Regions from separate parts of the Variovorax sp. Soil_C_33 genome, predicted to be linked through region 1. Evidence: riboswitches for the same ligand, from Rfam matches in the RefSeq annotation. Region 1 holds a riboswitch; the other holds the start of a gene.

Region 1 (7,585 bases):
CACCACCGGCGCCGTGCCGAGCCCCGCTCGCGGCAGCCATGCGAACACCGAGTCGACCGTCACCGTTTCGATCCGATCGGAAAAACGCTTCTCGTTGGGATGGTCGTCGAAGGCCACGTTGGCCGAACCCACGCGGCCGCCGAGTCGCGTGAGGGGCCCGAGCTTCAGCGTGGTGGGTTCGTAGCCCTTGAACTGCAGCCAGGCCTGGGCCTGCTCGCGGGTGCGGATGGTGCCGGGCTCCATCGCCGCGGCCAGCGTCTCGATCGCCCACTGGTTCGACTGCTGGTACTTGTGGCCCCAGGCGTAGCTCACGATGCTATAGGGCGCAGCATGGAGCCGGGTGATGCGCGAGGGCGATTCATTGAGCACAGCCAGCAGCTGCGCCTGCACGGCCGGCGCCGGCACCGCCCAGGCGGCTTCGTAACGACAGGGGTCGTCGAGGAAAAACTCGCCCAGCCCTTGCCTGTAGATGGCCGCCACGGCGGTGCTGCATTGATTGAGCTTGTGGACCACGCGCCAGCTTCCCGCTTCGGTCTTGTAGGCCAGGCCCATGTGCGAATAGCGCAGCCCGTACTTGCTCAGGTCCTGCCCTGCGCGTGCCAGCAGCACGACCCGCGCTCCGCTGGCGTCGAGCGCCTGTGCCGTGCGCTCCGCGAGCTGCATGCCTTTGACGATCGATGCCACGTCTGGCCTGCGCTCTTCGCAAGACCGCCCCGCATGGGCACTGAGCGGGAACAGGAAGAGTCCTGCCAGCACGATGGCCGCCGCGGCCGCAAACACCTGAAGCATGGCCCGGAGCATTCGACGCGGGCGGGAAACCCGGGCCCGGTACTCGATCTCGTAGGGGCCGAAATTGGTGGGGGCGCGCCTCATGACAGCTTCTCGTTGTGGAGCAGCGCGCGGCCGACCGCGTTGGGCACGAAGGCCAGCACCTCGCCGGCCACCGACAGCACGACGCCGGTGCCGATCACGCTGACCGTGACCACCGTGCCGGCCACGACCGACGCACCGTGCGCCGCGCGGCCCAGCACCCTGATGCTGGCTCGGGCGCCGTCGGATGCGCGTTCGAGCAGGTAGACCGTGCCGTCGACCGATGCCTCGACCGCCACCACCGTGAGGACGGAACCACCCGCCGACAGCGCCGCGGGCAAGGCCACCGCGGCGCTCGCCGCGCTGCCGGCCACCGAGGCGACGCCGACGACCGAGGCCAGCGGCAGCATCGAGAGCGCCGCCGAGGCTTCGCTCTGCGCATGGGCGTGAAGCGGTGCGGCAATGCCCGCCATCGCGGCGCAAGCCGCCATCAGAACCGTGACGAAGGACTTCTTCATGATGTGCTTTCGAAAGATGAGGTGGACGGGGCGCTTCATTCGCTTCGGCCGGCTTCGGCGCGGGCTTCGCGGCGGCCTTGCAGGCGCGCCTCGGCGAGATCGGCTTCATGGCGGTCGCGCAGGGTCTTGGCGAGCGTGAAGGCCGAGCTGATCAGGAACAGCCAGCTCACGCCGAGAAAGGCCTTGTAGGTCTCGCTGATCTCCATCCGCAGCAGGCCCCAGCCGGTCAGGCCCATCGCAGTGAAGAAGCCGCCCCAGACGACCAGCTTCCACATCGGCGTATCGCCGGCGCCCGGGGTCGCGCCGCTCTGGTTGTCGCGCACGAACTTCGCCAGCACGAAGGCGGCCGAGAGGCAGAACACGTAGCCCATCACCATGAACGCGCGGTCCAGCGCCTGCCCCGGCAGCCAGCCGAGCCCTGTGGCGCAGAGGAACACGGCCATCCCGAAGGAGATCCAGACCTGGACTTGCCAGGCGCGGGTGTCGCGTTGGATGGAAACGGTGGAAGAGAAGGGTTGCATGAATGCCTCGCGGCGTAGTGAAGGTGCGCGAATGATGGTTCGCACTTCCTCGGCGAGGCGCAAATTACTGCACCAGTGGCGACCGGCGGCGCCCTCGGTATCTTTAATCGATACCCTGGCGCACCCGGCGGCGCAGCAGGTCCTCGCGCGTGAAGGGCCGCTCGGTGCCGGCCAGCCGCACGGCGATGACCCCGAGCGCATCGTGCGTAGGTGCCGGCGTGCCGGGGCGCAGGAAGAGCACCGGCGAGAGGATGCTGATCAGCAGCAGGATCCAATGAAGCCGCGGCGGCGGCCGGTGCTGTTGCTGCCACAGGAAGAACGCGCTGACGGCCGCGCCCAGCGCGAATCCGGCCGCGACCTCCGACTTCGAATGGGCATAGATCGCCAGCCTCGACAGCCCGATGAGCGCAGCGAAGACCCAGCCGAGCGTGGCGGCGGAGACGCGCACGCGCGGCTCCCAATGCGAGGCGGTCAGCCAGAAGGCGACCGGCCAGACGCTGGCCGAGAGCATGGTGTGCCCGCTGATGCCGGTGAAGTTGAGCATGGCGCTGCCGATGCCCCAGCCCATGAAGGCGATCTTCGAAGCGGCCACCATGGCGCCGGCGGAGCCGAACAGCGCGAGCCAGCGCCACGCGATCGGCCGGGTGACCGTCCGCACGCCCAGCCACACGGCGATCCAGGCCGCGACGGGCAGCAGGAAGCCGCTGTCACCAAACCAGGTGATCGAGTACCAGAAGCCGTCGGGCAGAAACAGCATCAGCTCGGCTGGCTTCCCAGCAGTCCGCTCACGCGCCGCTGCAAAGCCTCGGGCTGCACATCCGCATGCGCCATGGCGCTGCCGACATGGAGTCCCACCCGGCTGAAGAAGCCGCGCCGGAACGGACGCACCATGGCCACGTTGGCGCCCTCGCGCACTTCGACGCGGCTGAAGTACGAACCCCAGAGGTTGGTCAGCGCCATCGGGATCACCGGCGCATCGATGCCTTCGGCGCGTGCGGCCTCCAGGATCTTCATCACGCCGCCCTTGAAGGGCTGCAGGCTGCCGTCGCGCGTGATGGCACCCTCCGGAAAGATCGCGAGCAGATCGCCCTCGCGCAGCACCTGCACCGCCCGGGCAAAGGCTTCTTCATAGGCTGCCGGGTCTTCCTTCTGCGGCGCGATCGGAATGGCCTTGGCGAGCCGGAACAGCCAGCCGAGCACCGGCACGCGGAAGATGCGGTGATCCATGATGAAGCGGATCGGCCGCGGGCTCGCGGCCATCAGCAGCACCGCATCGATGAAGCTCACGTGGTTGCAGACCAGCACGGCCGCACCCTCGGCCGGAATGTGCTCCTCGCCCTTGACGTCGAAGCGATAGACGATGCGCGACAGCACCCAGGCCACGAAGCGCAGCAGGTACTCCGGCACCAGCATGAAGATGTAGAAGGCCACCACGGCATTGGCGATGCCGGTGAACAAGAAGATCTGCGGGATCGTGAAGCCGGCCTTGAGCAGCGCGCCGGCGATGACCGCGCTGCCGATCATGAACAGCGCGTTGAGGATGTTGTTGGCCGCGATGATCCGTGCCCGGTGCGTGGCCTGGCTGCGCAACTGGATCAGCGCGTACATCGGCACGCTGTAGAGCCCCGCGAAGAGCGACAGCAGGCCGAGATCGGCCATCACGCGCCAATGCGCGGGCTGGGCCATGAAGGCACCAAGCCCCATCTCCGCCGCAGCGGGCAGCGCGCGCGAGGCGAAGTAGAGATCGATGGCGAACACGCTCATGCCGATGGCGCCCAACGGCACCAGGCCGATCTCCACCTGCCGGCGGCTCAGGGTTTCGCACAGCAGCGAGCCGATGCCGATACCGACCGAGAACACCACCAGCAGCAGCGAGGCGACCTGCTCGTTGCCGTGCAGCACCTCCTTCGCGAAACTCGGGAACTGGCTCAGGAACACGGCGCCGAAGAACCACATCCACGAGATGCCCAGCAGAGAACGGAACACGACCAGGTTGCCGTGCGCCAGCCGGAGGTTGCGCCAGGTTTCGCTGATGGGATTCCAGTTGATCGCCAAGCCCGGATCCGTGGCCGGCGCGGGTGGAATCGCCTGCGCCACCGCGCGCCCCGCGAGCGCCAGCAGCACGCAAGCCACCGCCACCGTGGTGTGGCCGACTTGCGGCAGCGCGACGAGGAGACCGCCGGCCACCTGTCCCAGCAGGATCGCGACGAAGGTCCCCATCTCGACCATGCCGTTGCCGCCTGTGAGTTCTCGCGAATCGAGCACCTGCGGCAGGTAGGCGAACTTGACTGGGCCGAACAGCGTGGAGTGCAGCCCCATCAGGAACACGCAGCCCAGCAGCACCACGGCATCGGCCCGCATGAAGCCCCAGGCCGCCACCGCCATGATCGCGATCTCGAGGTTCTTGACGAAGCGGATCATCTTCGTCTTGTCGTACTTGTCGGTGAGCTGCCCCGCCGTCGCCGAGAACAGCAGAAAGGGCAGGATGAAGAGTGCGCCGATCGCAAGCCCCGCCATGGCCGGAGGCATCCAGCTCAGCTGCAGCTGGTAAGTCACCATCACGGTGAATGCGAACTTGAAGAGGTTGTCGTTCGCCGCGCCTGCGAACTGGGTCCAGAAGAAGGGGGCGAACCTCCGCTGCCCGAGCAAGGCGAACTGATTGGCGTGCGCATGCGCTTCGGGCGCGATGGCAATGGAGGCGTGGACCGGTGCTGTCATGCGAATTCCCTGGCGGGTTCCTCAGGCCGTCACCGCGGCCGCGCCCGGATTGTGCCGCAGCGTCTGCCGTCCCACGGACTGCAGCGCGTGCAGCACCGGCAGCGCCGCCAGCGCCGCCACCAGGTGCTTGAGGCTGTGGCCCGACATCAACTGGTGCGTCGCTTCGTAGATGGCATGGTCCGACAGCTCGAAAAGCTTGGCCAGCGCGTAGAAGAAGATCACCCAGCCGAGCCTGAGGCCGACGGCGCCGGCGAGCGGCTTGGCCAGGGCCAGCGCGAGCACCAGCGCCATGCCGCCGAACTGGACCAGCGCCCACGGCAGCAGGTTGCCGCTCACCTGGTAGACGGCCACCGCCAGCAGCCCGCCGGCCAGCGTGAACCAGGCCACCGGCCAGCCGGCACGGGCGCTGACCCGCTCGCAGACGGCACAGCCGATCAGGCCGGCGAAGGCCACCGCCATGCCGGCACGGTCCGCCGCCAGCCGCAGGCCGTCGGGCTGCAGGTGATAGAAGGCCGAGCCGGCGGCGGTGAGGATCAGCCCCGCGAAGAACATCCAGGCGCAGTCGAGCGTGTTGACCGGCGGCTGCGCCACGGCCTGGGGCAGCGGCGCGGCATCCTGCGCCTCCTCGTGCGCCCGTTCGAGCCAGTGCAGCCAGCGCAGCCCCCAGACGCCGATCACTGCGAACGGCAGGTTGCTCAGCACGTCCATCGCGTAGGGCACGCCGTGCCAGCCTCGGTCGTCGGCAAAAGGCGCGCCCCCCAGCCCGGGCGCCGGCAGCACGGGACCGGCGATCGCAAGCAGCAGGAGCAAGGCGAAGAAGGACAAGAGGCCCCATTCGCGGCGGGTGAGAGAAGGCAGAGGCATGGCGGGCTCCGGGTGATGTGTGTGCGGCGGAATGTAGGTTGTCAACCGCTCCGGGAGCATCGAGAATCGATACGGAGTACTTTTTCACGCCCCCCGGTATCGAAAGGCAATACCAAACCCATGAGCACCACCGTCGACCTCGTGCAGGCTCTGAAGAACGAGCTCAAGACCGCCCGCATGACCTATGCGGACCTCGCCAAGTCGCTCGACATGGCCGAATCCAGCGTCAAGCGCATGCTCGCCAAGGGCGACATGCCGCTCACGCGGGTCGATGCGATCTGCCGCGCGCTGAAGATCGATTTCGCCGAGCTCGCCCGCCGCGTGGCCGACGCGCAGCCGCTGCTCAAGGAATTGACGCTCGAGCAGGAAAAGGCCGTGGTCAAGGACAAGAAGCTCCTGCTCCTGGCCATCTGCGTCCTGAGCCAGTGGACGCTGGAGCAGATCGTGGCCGCCTACCGCATCAGCGAGGCCGAATGCATCGGCTACCTCGCGCAGCTCGACCGCATCGGCATCATCGAGCTGCGGCCGCTGAACCGTTACCGCCTGAAACTCGCCAAGACTTTCCGCTGGCGCCCGCACGGTCCGGTGATGGACTTCTTCCGCGAGAACGTGGTGCTCGACTACTACCGAGGCGGTTTCGACGGGCCGGCCGAGGGCCTGCTGTTGGTTCACGGCTCGATCAGCCGCTCGCTGGCGCCGGCCTTTCTGGACCGCCTGCAGCGCGTGGCCCAGGATTTCGCCCAGCAGCACCAGACCGACCAGAAGCTCTCGCCCAAGGAACGCGAGGGCTACACGCTGCTTCTGGGCATGCGCAACTGGGAGTTCGAGCTGTTCACGCGGCTTCGCAGGGCCTAGCCGCAGAAACCGGTTTCTAAGCTAAAATTCTTACCGCAGGAAAGCGGATGCATCGACATCCCACCGTTGGCGCAAACTCCCATGAACGCTCAGGTGAACCTCGTATCGGTTCGAATGACTGCCCACTTAATCAATCGCCGTCTGGAGAGTCATCACGCCAGGTGATGCACCGAAGGAGCAAGTCCGTTGCGGGTTGCAGCGGATGAATCTCTCAGGTACCGAGGACAGGGGGAGCGGCATCTGAACCCCGGGTAAAGGCGGCTCCGCACGGTGAGCGCCCGACCCGCCGTTCATGCCATCCCAAAAGGATCTGGACATGCGCGTGGTTGTGCTCGGCGCCGGCTTGCTCGGCGTGACATCGGCCTATTACCTTCAACAGCTGGGTCACGAAGTGATCGTGGTCGACAGGCACGCCACGCCGGCGGCCAAGGCGCGCGGGCGCGTCGAAACAGTCGTCACCGCCGCGGCCGCCCAGCTCCTTCGGCAGTTCGCCGACCGCCGTGCCGCCCGGGCGAAATGGGTGGGGCTTTACGTGAGCCTGCGGCGACGCCTCGCAAAGCTGCTCGATCGCGCCATCGGCGAGATGCCGAAATCCAAGCCGACCGAGCACCTCGTGCGGCTGGGCGCCTACAGCCGCGACATCGTGCGTTCGCTGCGCGACGAAGCCGGCGTGCCTCCGGGTCAGCGCAACCCGGGCCTGCTGAGCTTCTACACCGATGCCGACGCCTTCAATACCCGGTTGGCGCGCGCCTCTCATTGGAAAGATCTGGGCTGCGAAGAGCGTCTGGTCACGGCCGAAGAGGCGCTGCACATCGAGCCGGCCCTGGAGGCCCTTCGCGGTGAGCTCGCCGGCGCGGCCTACTCGCTCGACGATCCGGCGACGCGCGATCCGGCCCAGTTCGCGGCCAGCATGGTGTTCCTGTGCCGCGCGGCCGGCGTGCGCTTCCTGACCCAGCACACGGTGATCTCGCTGAAGGAGCGCGCAGGCCGCATCGACCACGTCGAGCTGCTCGATGCCGACGGCCAGCCCACCGTCCTGCGCGGCCAGGCCTATGTGCTGGCGCTCGGCATTTCCAGCGCGATGCACGCCGAAAAGCTGAAGATCGCCATGCCTTTCCGCTTCCTGCGCGAATACATCGTCACGATCCCTCTCAAGGACGCGAGCCGAGCGCCGCGCGTCGCGCTGCGCGACCGGCAGGGCAAGCTGCGCATCCGGCGCGTCGAAACCCCCGGCGGCGACTGCCTGCGGGTCTCGGCCACCGTGCGCGCCAGCCTCGACGAGGAGAATGAGCCCGATTC
Region 2 (7,585 bases), on a different contig from region 1:
CGGTCGTGGTGCTCGAGAAGGGCTCGGAGCCGGGCGCCCACATCCTGTCGGGCGCGATCATGGATCCGCGCGCGCTGTATGAGCTCCTGCCCGACTGGGAGGAGCTCGGGGCGCCGCTCAACCAGCCGGTCACCCAGGACACCTTCCTGATGCTCTCCGAGACCGGTGCCACGCGCACGCCCAACTTCCTGCTGCCGAAGAACTTCCACAACGAAGGCAACTACATCGTGAGCCTGGGCAACGTGGTGCGCTGGCTCGCGCAGCAGGCCGAGGGCCTGGGCGTCGAGATCTTCGCGGGCTTCCCGGCGGCCGAAGTGCTCTACACCGACGACGGCAAGGTGCGCGGCGTGGCCACCGGCAACATGGGTGTAGGCAAGGACGGCGAGCCGACCGAGAACTTCCAGCTCGGCATGGAGCTCCACGCCAAGTACACGGTGTTCGCCGAAGGCTCGCGCGGCCACCTGGGCCGCCAGCTGATCGCCAAGTACAAGCTCGACGCCGGCAAGGACCCGCAAAGCTACGGCATCGGCATCAAGGAGCTGTGGGAGATCGATCCCGCGCGCCACGAGCCCGGCCTGGCCGTGCACACCGCGGGCTGGCCGCTGTCCTCCGACACCTACGGCGGCTCCTTCGTCTACCACGCCGAGAACAACCAGCTGATCATCGGCTACGTGGTCGGCCTCGACTACCAGAACCCGCACATGAGCCCCTTCGAGGAGTTCCAGCGCTTCAAGACCCACCCCAACATCCGCTGGTACTTCGAGGGCCAGGACAAGGGCCTGAAGGCGCCCAAGCGGCTGAGCTACGGCGCGCGCGCCATCACCGCGGGCGGCCTGCTCTCGCTGCCGAAGACGGTGTTCCCGGGCGGCGTGCTGGTCGGCTGCGACGCCGGCTACCTGAACGCGAGCCGCATCAAGGGCAGCCATGCCGCGATCAAGACCGGCATGCTCGCGGCCGAGGCCGCCTTCAACGCCGTGGTGGCCGGCCGCCAGCACGACGAGCTCACGGCGTACCCGGCCGCCTTCGAGAAGAGCTGGCTGCACAAGGAACTCCACAAGGCGCGCAACTTCAAGCAGTGGTTCAAGAGGGGCCTGACCGTGGGCACGCTGATGACCGGCATCGAGCAGTACGTGTTGCGCGGCCACATCCCTTGGACGATCCATCGCCACCAGGCCGACCACGAGCGCCTCAAGAAGGCCGCGGCCTGCAAGAAGATCGCCTATCCCAAGCCGGACGGCAAGCTGACCTTCGACCGGCTCTCCTCGGTGTTCATCAGCAACACCAACCACGAGGAGAACCAGCCCGCGCACCTGACGCTGAAGAACGCGGCGGTGCCCACCGAGATCAATCTGGCCGAGTACGACGGTCCCGAGGCCCGCTATTGCCCGGCGGGGGTCTACGAGTTCGTGCCGGGCGAAGGCGGCAAGCAGCGCCTGCAGATCAACGCGCAGAACTGCGTGCACTGCAAGACCTGCGACATCAAGGACCCGACGCAGAACATCGTCTGGGTCACGCCCGAGGGCGGCGGCGGGCCGAACTACGTGGGCATGTAGGCGGCGATCGCCGCGCGACTGCGTCCGTGAAAATCCGGACGCTATGAGTCTGCCGATTGATGCATAGTCATACGTTAACCAAACAGGAGACCCCCTCATGAAGTTGAACCGACTGGCCGCAGGCCTGGTCCTCGGCCTCGGTATGGCCTGCGCCGCGTTCGCGCAGACAGCCATGAAGATCAGCATCTCGACCGCACAGAACTCGCACCAGGGCGTGGCCATCGACACCTTCGCCAAGGAAGTCGCGGCGCGCACCAATGGCCGCTACAAGATCGAGACCTTCTACAACGGCTCGCTGGGCGGCGAGCGCGAATCGATCGAGGCTGTGCAGCTCGGCACGCAGGAGCTCGCCTTCTCCTCCACCGGCCCGGTGCCCAACTTCGTGCCCGAGGCCAAGATCCTCGACGTTCCCTTCCTGTTCCGCGACAAGGCGCACGCGCGCGCCGTGCTCGACGGCCCGATCGGCCAGGAGCTCCTGACCAAGTTCGACGCCAAGGGCTTCAAGGCGCTGGCCTGGGCCGAGAACGGCTTCCGCCACATGACCAACAGCAAGCGCGACGTGAAGGGCCCCGAGGACCTCAAGGGCCTGAAGATGCGCACGATGGAGAACCCGGTGCACATCGCGGCCTACAAGGGCCTGGGCATCATCACCACGCCGATGGCCTTCCCCGAAGTGTTCACCGCGCTGCAGCAGGGCACGGTCGATGGCCAGGAGAACCCGCTGCCGGTGATCATGTCGGCCAAGTTCTCGCAGGTGCAGAAGCACCTCACGCTGACCGGCCACGTCTATTCGCCCTGCATCTTCCTGATGAACAAGGCGGCCTTCGACAAGCTCAGCGCGGCCGACAAGACCGCCTTCCTCGAGGCCGCCAAGGTGGCTGCGAAGGCCAACCGCGACCGCGTCGACCAGGACGACGCCAACGGCGTGAAGGAGCTGCGCGCCCAGGGCATGACCGTGATCGAGAACGTCGACAAGACCAGATTCGTCAGCATGCTGGCCCCGGTCAACGCCGACTTCGAGAAGCAGTTCGGCAAGGCCAATCTCGACAAGATCCGCAACTTCAAGTAACGCGACCTGCCGCGATGCCGTCGCGGCGGCACACGCCCGCACAGCCTGGCTGGCGGGCGTTTTTTTGTTCGATCCCTTCCATGCATCCATGAAAACAGCCCTCCTCCGACTCGATCGCTGGACCACCTCGCTGGCCATGGCGATCGCCTGCCTGATGCTGGTGATCGCCTCGGCGCTCGGCGTGTTCCAGATCGTCACCCGCTTCGTGCTCGAGCAGCCGGCCGAATGGTCCGAGATCCTGATCCGCATCAGCCTGATCTGGATGGTGTTCATGGGCATCCCCACTGCCTTCCGCCAGGGCGCGATGGTCAGCGTGGACGTGCTGTACCGCTGGAGTCCGCCGAAGATGCGACGCGTGCTCGACTGGCTGGTCTGCCTCGCGGCGCTGATACTGATCGCAGTCGTCATCTGGTGGGGCTGGGACTACGCGCAACGCGGCAGCGTGCAAACGATGGCCGGCCTGGAATCGGTCTCGATGTTCTGGGCCTACGTGGCGATGCCGGTGGGCGGCCTGTTCTGCGTGATCGGCATCGTTGCGAATCTCCTCGATCCGCAGCGCCACGAGCTGGAGACGGCGCAATGAGCGCCGCTCGGCAGCCCGAAGGCGCGAAGGCCCCCGTGGGCGGCAGCGCAGTACACGAAGTGACAAGCGTGGGGGTCCTATGAGCGCAGTAATGGTCACGACGATGGTGGTGTGCTTCGCACTGACCATCTCCGTAGCGGTATCGATCGGCCTGGCCTCCGTCATCGGCATCCAGGCCTCGAACGCCAACATGCTGATCTCCGTCAAGGAGATGTTCAACGCGATCAACAAGTTTCCGCTGGCGGCCATTCCCTTCTTCATCCTGGCCGGCAACCTGATGGAAACCGGCGGCATCTCGCGCCGTCTGGTGGACTTCGCCAAGAGCCTCGTCGGTGGCGTGCAGGGCGGCCTGCCGATGACCTGCGTGCTGACCTGCATGATCTTCGCGGCGGTCTCGGGCTCCTCGGTCGCCACCACCTTCGCCATCGGCGCGATCCTGATCCCGGCCCTGATCAAGCACGGCTATCCCACCAGCTATGCAGCGGCGCTGCAGGCCACCAGCGCCGAGCTCGGCGTCATCATTCCGCCCTCGATCCCGATGATCCTCTACGGCGTCAGCGCCGAGGTGTCGATCGGCGAGCTGTTCATCGCCGGCTTCGGTCCCGGCATCCTGATCAGCCTCGCGCTCATGGCCTTCGTCTACGTCTACTGCAAGTTCAAGGGCCTGGGCAAGAACGACGGCGACGGCCGGCTCGGCGTCGGCATCGCGACCTGGCGCGCCGGCTGGGCGCTCCTGATGCCGGTCATCATCCTTGGTGGCATCTACGGCGGCATCTTCACGCCCACCGAGGCCTCGGCCGTGGCGGTGCTGTATGCCCTCGTGGTCGGCATGCTGATCTACCGCGAGATCAAGCCGGCACAGCTCTACGCGGTGCTGCGCAAGTCGGTGATCTCCTCGTCGGTGATCATGTTCATCATCGCCAACGCCGGCCTGTTCGCCTTCCTGATCACGCGCGCCGGCGTGCCCGAGGCGATCGGCCACTGGCTCGAAGGCGTGCTGCGATCGCCGGCCATGTTCCTTTTGGGCGTGAACGCGGCGCTGTTCGTGATCGGCATGTTCATCGAGACCAGCGCGGCCATCATCGTGCTGGCGCCGATCCTGGCGCCGGTGGCGATGCACTTCGGCATCGACCCGGTGCACTTCGGACTGGTGATGGTGGTCAACCTCGCGCTCGGCATGATCACGCCGCCCTTCGGCGTCAACCTGTTCGCGGCCTGCACGGTGGCGCGCATCTCGCTGGACCGCATCGTCAAGGACCTGGTGCCCTTCGTGCTCGTGATCCTGGCCTGCCTGATGGTCATCACTTACGTGCCCAGCATCTCGCTGGCGCTGCGCGACCTCGTTTACGCGAAGTAGTTCACACCCGGTGTCCCGGCTTTCACCGGGATGTCACGCGGCTGGCCGATGCTGCGGCGCTTCGACTCCGAACGCTGCAGCATCCCATGTTCCTCCTCAAGACCGACAAGGCGCGCCAAGAACTCCAGGCCGGCAGCCGGCGCACGCTGGGCCAGCGCGAGCGCGCCCTGCTGCTGATGGCCGACGGCCGGCGCTCGGTGACCGACTTCGGCCAGCTCTTCGGCAGCCGCGACGAAGCCGGCCGCGTGGCGCTGCACCTGGTGCAGGAGGGCTATCTGCATCGTTCGCAACCCGCTGCGCCGCCGGCGCAGGCAGCCCCAGCGCTCGAGGCGAGCCCCCCCGAACCGCCGGTCGCGGCCGACATCTTCGACGGCAAGCGCTCGCTGGCCACCACGCGGATGTTCCTCTTCGATCTGTGCGAGCGCATGTTCGTCCGGCGCGATCCGGTCCTCGCCGGGCAGTTCCGCGAGCTCCTGCGCGAGGCGCGCGACCGCGACTCGATGCTGACCGTCGCCGCCGAGATGCTCGGCGAGATCGAGAAGATCGCGGGCGCCGAACGCGCCGAATCGGTCCGCGAACGCATCGACAAGCTGCTGCCGCCCGAGTTCATGCACTGAAAGTGGGCGCGTCGGCCGTCGTGGCCGCACCGGCTGCAACTCGGCGTCTTCGCTGACAAGACGAGGAGGCATACTCGTCGCGTCGCGCCCCTCCGGCGCCCCGACCCTCCCTTCTTTTTTCTGTCAACAACAGGTATGACGAACTACGGTTTTGTTCATCTGGAGTACGGAGGTCAGCATCGTGATCATTCGCTTCAGGTGCTGACCAGGCTGCGACGGCAGCTGGCCGACGGGAGCAATCGCTTCGCACTCGCGATCGTGGACAACGCGAGGTCCACGGGCAGCGAAGCCTTGCGCGATACGGAATTCGAAGACGGCTTCCTCATCGCGGGCGACAACTCCAACCGCGAGTTCACAGGCTGGGACAAAGGGATTTCAGCCCTCCTCGCGCGCGGCGGCGAGCCCGACGTCTGGATCTTCTCGAACGACACCATCGCCCGCACCCATGCATGGAGCGAAGGCCGGGTCGCCGGCTTCAGCAGCGAGATCGGGCGGCTGGGGGTGCATCCCGGGCCGTGGCTGTTCGGCGAGATCAACGACTTCCCGCGTTCGACCATGACGCCGCTTGGTCCGCTGCTCGAATGGGTTTCGACTTACTGCTTCGCAATGAACGCCAACTTGCGCCGCCAGCTCGGCACGCTCTCGCCGGGCAACGAACTGCTGGACGCGCTGGTCTACGACAGCTTCGAACCCGAGCACCGTCTGTTTCGCGACAGCGTCGACGAGGCCTATGTCGATTTCGTGTCAGCCTGGCTGATCAGGGACGAGGGCGACCCGTCCAGGCAGCGCAGGTTCAAGTGGGACCACGAGTGGCACAAGGCCAGTCCGCTCTCCGACGAGAACTTCGACGACCTGCGCATGAAGGCGCGCTGCGTGCTCTCGGAGAGCATGCTCAGCGTGCGTGCCCGGCAACTGGGCGCCGACCTCCGGTCGCCCTACGACGCGCGCAACGCCCGAGCGCACATTCGCAGCTCGCTTCAGCTCGTTGCGGACAAGCTGTGGGAGAAGTTTCTGCTCAGGCGGCTGCGCCTGGAGCGCTCCTGAGCGGCCGGGGCCGGGCGCATCCCTTACACTCGGACGGGTCAGGAGAGAGCCTCGCAGCGCGGGGCCGCCGAAGGCGCAGGTCCCCTCGAAAAAGCGGGCCCGAACGCTCAGGCAAAAGGACTGACGAAGCGCCCCGTTTTCCGGGCGTTTCCTTGCTGGAGAGAGGCGGCGCATCGCGTTTTGTTCGCAGCGCCGTCCACCGAAGGAGCAAACCCCGATCGTGGGGCGAATCTCTCAGGTAAAGCGGACAGCAGGGGTGGCCCATGGCAAGAATGTCATGGATCTGGACTGCCCCTTTGGAGAGTGCCTTGGCCCCCGCACCCGACGACCTGCAAAAGACCCCGCTCTACGACCTGCATCTGGAGCTCGGCGCCCGCATGGTGCCCTTCGCGGGCTATTCGATGCCGGTGCAATACCCGGCCGGCCTGATGGCCGAGCACAAGCACACGCGCGAGGCCGCCGGCCTGTTCGACATCTCGCACATGGGCCAGCTGCGCCTGGTCGGCCCCGATGCCGCCGCCGCCTTCGAAAGCCTGATGCCGGTCGACGTGATCGGCCTGGCCCCCGGCAAGCAGCGCTACGGCCTGCTCCTGAACGACCAGGGCGGCATCCTCGACGACCTGATGTTCTTCAACGAAGGCCACGACTCGCTGTTCGTCATCGTCAACGGCGCCTGCAAGGTGGCCGACATCGCGCACATGCAGGCGAAGCTCGGCACGCGCTGCCAAGTGCTGCCGATGCCCGAGCACGCCCTGCTGGCGCTGCAGGGCCCGCAGGCCGTGACCGCACTGGCGCGCCTCGCGCCCGGCATCGAGCGCTTCGTCTTCATGACCGGCGGCGCGGTGCAGATCGGCGGCATCGCGGCCTTCGCCACGCGCAGCGGCTACACCGGCGAAGACGGCTTCGAGATCTCGGTGGCCGCCAGGGATGCCGATGCGCTCGCGCGGCTGCTGCTCGCCCAGCCCGAGGTCAAGCCCGTCGGCCTGGGTGCGCGCAATTCGCTGCGGCTCGAGGCGGGCCTGTGCCTCTACGGCAACGACATCGACGAGACCACCACGCCGGTCGAGGCCTCGCTCAACTGGGCGATCCAGAAGGTGCGGCGCACCGGCGGTGCACGCGAAGGCGGCTTTCCGGGCGCGGCCAGGATCCTGGCGCAACTCACGGCGGCCAATGGCGCCGCAGGCCACCTGGACCACCACACGCTCAAGCGCAAGCGCGTCGGCCTGGTGGCGCTGGAGCGCGTGCCGGTGCGCGACGGCAGCTTGCTCGAATCCTTCGAGGGCGTGTCCATCGGGCAGGTGACCAGCGGCCTGCTCGGCCCCACGGTCGACCGGCCGGTCGCGATGGCGTATGTCGCGCTCG

Evidence for each region. Region 1 has a riboswitch for glycine ahead of AC3A6B_RS08455 (FAD-dependent oxidoreductase). Riboswitches for the same ligand answer to the same signal wherever they lie in the genome.
Region 2: linked by a shared signal. The riboswitch ahead of gcvT (glycine cleavage system aminomethyltransferase GcvT) and the one ahead of AC3A6B_RS08455 (FAD-dependent oxidoreductase) in region 1 are both predicted to bind glycine.

What each region holds. Positions count from the first base shown of each region.
Region 1 is NZ_JBDGJK010000004.1:158,814-166,398, reverse strand. It holds gene AC3A6B_RS08490 (DUF2145 domain-containing protein) at 1-801, opposite strand, end outside; gene AC3A6B_RS08485 (hypothetical protein) at 870-1,328, opposite strand; gene AC3A6B_RS08480 (YiaA/YiaB family inner membrane protein) at 1,364-1,849, opposite strand; gene AC3A6B_RS08475 (phosphatase PAP2 family protein) at 1,953-2,606, opposite strand; gene AC3A6B_RS08470 (MFS transporter) at 2,606-4,567, opposite strand; gene AC3A6B_RS08465 (hypothetical protein) at 4,589-5,431, opposite strand; gene AC3A6B_RS08460 (helix-turn-helix domain-containing protein) at 5,552-6,286, shown strand; glycine riboswitch at 6,418-6,524, shown strand; gene AC3A6B_RS08455 (FAD-dependent oxidoreductase) at 6,603-7,585, shown strand, end outside.
Region 2 is NZ_JBDGJK010000018.1:38,327-45,911, reverse strand. It holds gene AC3A6B_RS24000 (electron transfer flavoprotein-ubiquinone oxidoreductase) at 1-1,553, shown strand, start outside; gene AC3A6B_RS23995 (TRAP transporter substrate-binding protein) at 1,651-2,622, shown strand; gene AC3A6B_RS23990 (TRAP transporter small permease) at 2,711-3,205, shown strand; gene AC3A6B_RS23985 (TRAP transporter large permease) at 3,285-4,562, shown strand; gene AC3A6B_RS23980 (hypothetical protein) at 4,649-5,179, shown strand; gene AC3A6B_RS23975 (hypothetical protein) at 5,315-6,223, shown strand; glycine riboswitch at 6,253-6,356, shown strand; glycine riboswitch at 6,369-6,484, shown strand; gene gcvT (glycine cleavage system aminomethyltransferase GcvT) at 6,496-7,585, shown strand, end outside.